One region of the Brevundimonas sp. FG128 genome, then DNA from elsewhere that is predicted to be linked to it. Evidence: predicted binding sites of a transcription regulator. Region 1 holds the regulator's gene; the other holds the start of a gene.
The links. The regulator HrcA, encoded in region 1, represses chaperone genes, less so after heat shock. The targets are predictions, from matches to a motif close to GTTAGCANTCNNNNNNNNNGANTGCTAAC.
Positions count from the first base shown of each region.

Region 2: the regulator HrcA is predicted to act here: its motif matches at 932-960, upstream of groES (co-chaperone GroES).

Region 1 is NZ_JBMDKP010000003.1:175,692-178,085, forward strand. Features, by position in the region: gene ACODSC_RS09350 (S8 family peptidase) at 1-33, shown strand, start outside; gene grpE (nucleotide exchange factor GrpE) at 58-645, opposite strand; gene hrcA (heat-inducible transcriptional repressor HrcA) at 687-1,739, opposite strand; gene rph (ribonuclease PH) at 1,849-2,394, shown strand, end outside.
Region 2 is NZ_JBMDKP010000004.1:271,168-273,561, forward strand. Features, by position in the region: gene groL (chaperonin GroEL) at 1-466, opposite strand, end outside; gene groES (co-chaperone GroES) at 575-862, opposite strand; gene ACODSC_RS12855 (YMGG-like glycine zipper-containing protein) at 1,149-1,577, shown strand; gene pgi (glucose-6-phosphate isomerase) at 1,635-2,394, opposite strand, start outside.

The DNA of each region.
Region 1 (2,394 bases):
GCCCTGATCGGGGCCTGGCGGCGTCAGTTCTGACCGACGCCGCCTGACGACCCTGGATCAGGCCTTGCCGTCGAAGGCCTGACCCTCGGCGGCCTGTGCGCCGCTGTAGGGGTTGGAGCCTTGCGCGCCCGACCCCTTGGCCGCGACGACCACCATGGCGGGACGGACGGTGCGGCCGAACAGTTCGAAGCCGGACTGCATGGTCTGGATCACCGATCCGCCGGGCACGGTGTCAGACGGCTGTTCCATCATCGCCTGGTGCAGATGCGGGTTGAAGGGCTCTCCCGCCTGGGGTGCGACACGTTTCAGCCCATTGCCTTCAAAGGCCTGAAGCAGGGCCTTCTGCGTCAGTTCCAGTCCGGTCACCAGACCGGCTGTGGCGCCCTCGGCGTCCTTGGGCGCGGCCATCAGGGCGCGCTCCAGATTGTCGGCCACGCCCAGCAGGTCCTTGGCGAAGCGCTGGATGGCGAAGGCGCGAGCGTCATTCTGCTGCGTTTCCGAACGGCGCTTAAGGTTCTCCATCTCGGCGGCGACGCGCAGGGCGCGGTCCTTCCACTCGTCACGTTCGGCGATGACGGCATCCAGCGGCGCCAGGTCATCTGACGGATGAGAATCCAGGCCGTGTTCAGCGTTGGTCTCGGCCATATCGGCGTCTGCGTTGAAGTCTTCGTTAAGGGGCTTGTCGCTCACTTGTCGTTCCCGTCCAGCATCCGGCCCAGCACCCGGGCGGTATAGTCCACCAACGGAATGACACGGGCGTAGTTCAGTCTTGCAGGCCCTATGACGCCGATGGCGCCCAGAACCCGTTGTCGGCCGCTCATATAGGGCGCCGCGATCACGGCGGAACCCGAAAGTGAAAACAACCGTGTTTCCGCGCCGATGAAAATGCGCACGCCCTGGGCCGCATCGACACCGTCCAGCAGGCCGATCAGCTGTTCCTTCTGCTCCAGGTCGTCGAACAGGACGCGGACCCGCTCCAGGTCGGCCAGCCCCTCGCCGTCCTGCAGCAGGTTGGCGCGGCCGCGCACGATCAGGGCGCGCTCACGGTCCGGCCCGCCGGACCAGGCGGCGAACCCGTCTTCGACCAGGCGGGCCGCGGTCTGGTCCAGTTCGCGTCTGGCGATTTCCAGTTCGTGCGTCATCTCCCGCTTGGCGTCGGCGAAGGGGCGGCCGCGCAGGCGCGCGTTGAGGAAGTTGGAGGCCTCGACCAGGGTGGACGGCGTGACGCCCGCCGACAGGGTCATGATCCGGTTCTCGACCGTACCGTCGTCGGCGACGATCACCGCCAGGGCCTGATCCCCGCCCAAAGCCACGAACTCCACGTGTTTGACGCCGGACTCGCGCACCGGGCTCGACACCACGCCCGCGCCACCCGCCAAGCCTGACAACAGGTTGGACGCCTCGTCCAGGGCGGATTCGAAGTTCCGGCCCCGCCCGGCCAGCCGCCCGTCGATCTCGCGCCGCTCCTCCTTAGTCAGGTCGCCGATCTCCAGCAGGCCGTCGACGAAAAGGCGCAGGCCCGCATGGGTCGGGATCCGCCCCGCGGACGTATGGGGCGAGGCCAGCAGACCGGCGAGGGTCAGGTCCTGCATCGTATTGCGGATCGAGGCCGGCGACAGGGCGATCCCGCCCAGCGACAGGGTGCGTGATCCGACCGGCTCGCCCGTCTCCAGATAGCTCTCGACGATCCGGCGGAAGATGTCCCGAGCGCGCGCATCCAGCCCCGCCAATCCCGCCAGGGACTGGGCGCCATCGAACGGCGGGGTTTTGGGGGCATACAGGCTCACGGTTTCAGGATAAGCACCGCCGCCACGGCTTCCAAGGCCAGACTTCCAAGGAGTGCTCTCAATGCGCCATTCGCAACGCACCGACGATCAACTGCGTCCCGTGACCATCGAGACCGGCGTCAACCGCTATGCCGAGGGCTCGTGCCTGATCACATTCGGCCACACCAAGGTGCTGGTGACGGCCTCGGTCGAGGAGAGCATTCCCGGCTGGATGCGCGGCAAGGGCCAGGGCTGGGTCACGGCCGAATACGGCATGCTGCCCCGCGCCACTCACACGCGCGGTCGCCGCGAGGCTGCGGCAGGTAAGCAGTCGGGCCGCACCCAGGAGATACAGCGTCTGATCGGCCGTAGCCTGCGCGCCGTGGTCGATCTGAAGGCTCTTGGCGAGCGTCAGGTGGTGCTGGACTGCGACGTCATCCAGGCCGACGGCGGCACCCGCACGGCCTCGATCACCGGCGCCTGGGTCGCCATCGCTTCGGCCCTGAACTATCTGCGCGACGAGGGCGTGCTGAAGTCCGATCCGATCCTGGACCAGGTGGCGGCCGTGTCGTGCGGCATCTGCAACGGCGTGCCCGTTCTGGACCTGGACTACGAAGAGGACTCCGAG
Region 2 (2,394 bases), on a different contig from region 1:
TGTCGCCGTTAGCCGAGATGGTGCCGACCTGGGCGATTTCCGAGTTGTTCGAGACGGGCTTGGACTTGTCCTTGATCTCTTGCAGGACCAGCGTGACAGCCTTGTCGATGCCGCGCTTCAGATCCATCGGGTTCATGCCGGCGGCGACGGCCTTGAGGCCCTCTTGCACGATGGCCTGAGCCAGGACGGTCGCGGTGGTGGTGCCGTCGCCCGCCTTGTCATTCGTCTTCGAAGCGACTTCGCGGATCATCTGGGCGCCCATGTTCTCGAAGGCGTCTTCCAGCTCGATCTCTTTGGCGACCGACACGCCGTCCTTGGTCGAGCGCGGAGCGCCGAAGGACTTCTGGATCACGACGTTGCGGCCCTTGGGACCGAGCGTCACCTTGACGGCGTTGGCGAGGACGTTGACGCCGCGCAGCATCTTGTCGCGCGCGTCGGTGTTGAAGTGTACGATTTTAGCGGCCATGCGGGCAGCTCCTTTGAAAAGGTGAGTGGTGAATCGAAAGTCGTGATTGGTGCGGTTCGTAAGAGCGCGATCACGCGCCGCTCACGAGTCACGCATCACGATTCACGTTCAGGACAGGACGCCCAGGACGTCCGACTCTTTCATGATGATCAGGTCGTCGCCGTCGATCTTCACTTCCGTGCCCGACCACTTGCCGAACAGGATGCGGTCGCCGGCCTTCAGTTCCAGGGCGTTGACCTTGCCGGATTCGTCACGAACGCCGGGGCCGACGGAGACGACTTCGCCTTCCTGCGGCTTTTCCTTGGCGGTGTCGGGGATGATGATCCCGCCCTTGGTCTTGGATTCTTCTTCAACGCGCTTGACCAGCACGCGGTCGCCGAGCGGACGAAACGCCATCGGTTCTCTCCCTTGATCCCCCGGATGGGGCGATTTGAAACGGTCGGTCAGCCTCGTCGCGATCGCCGTTTTGGCAGCCGACCGTCGAGAGTGCTAACGCGAGCGGGAGTTAGGCAGAGGGGGCGACGCCGTCAAGCGCGGACGCACGAAACTTCCGCGACAAATGAACCGGAAATGAACGCGCCCCTCCGGCCGCGTTCAAGCACGGCGGGTTAGAACCAACCCAACGCTCGACGCATTCCCTTGTCGGACCTTCGATCGAGCACAAAAATAAAGGAGATCGACCATGTCGAAGATGCTGAAGATCACCGCCGTCGCCGCCGCTCCCGTCGTGGCCATGACCCTTATGGCGGCGCCCGCCTCGGCCCAGTCCTATCGCGATCGCGACAACAACAGCGGCCAGAACGCCCTGATCGGCGCTGCCGTCGGCGGGCTGGCCGGCGCCCTGGTCGGCAATGGCGACGGGACCTACATCGCTGGCGGCGCCCTGGCTGGTGCGGCCCTTGGCGCTGTGGCGACCAATCGCGGCTCGGGCTGCGAATACTATCGCGGCGGCCGCTGCTACCGGAACCAGGGCCACTGGGAGCGCGATCACGGCATCAACAGCCGCGACCCTCGCTGGGAACAGCGCCGCGACTACCGCGACTACCGTCGTGACACGCGTCACGACCGCCGGGACTATCGCCGCGACTACCGCTACGACCGCCGCTGGTAAGCCGGTCCCAGTACAAAACGACCCGAGGGCTCGGCCGCAAGGCCGGGCCCTTTTTCGTCAGCCCATCAGCCGGGTCATCAAGGCGGAGGTGGACGGGTCCAGATCGGCGGACGGAGCGCCGGCGTGGACGTCCTTCAGGATCGCTTTGGCCAGCACCTTGCCCAGTTCGACGCCCCATTGGTCGAAGCTGTTGATGTCCCAGATCACGCCCTCGACGAAGGTCTTGTGCTCATAGAGGGCCAGGAGCGCACCCAGGGCCTGGGGCGTCAGCCGCTCCATGACGATGGCCGTCGAGGGCCGGTTGCCGGTGAAGGTGCGATGAGAGGCCAGACGCCCAGCCTGGTCCTCCGACAGCCGCTGGGCCAGGCCTTCCGCCTTGGCCGCCTCGATCGTCTTGCCCAGCATCAGGGCCTGCCCCTGGGCGATCGCATTCGACCAGAGCGGCGATTCCGGCGCATCGGCGTGGGTTTTGGCCACGATCACGAACTCGGCCGGCACGGTCTGCGGACCCTGGTGTATCTGCTGGAAGAAGGCGTGCTGGCCGTTGGTGCCCGGCTCGCCGAACACCACCGGGCAGGTCTGGCGCGTCACCGGCGTGCCGTCGCGATGCACTCGCTTGCCGTTCGATTCCATCTCCAGCTGTTGCAGGAAGGACGGCAGGCGGCGCAGAGCGTGGGCGTAGGGCGCCACCGTCCGCGCGGGGCGGTTCAGCCCGTCGACGTTGAACACCTGGGCCAGGGCCAGCAGGATCGGGGCGTTCTTTTCAACCGGCGCCGAGACAAAATGGTCGTCCATGGCCGCCGCCCCGGCCAGCATC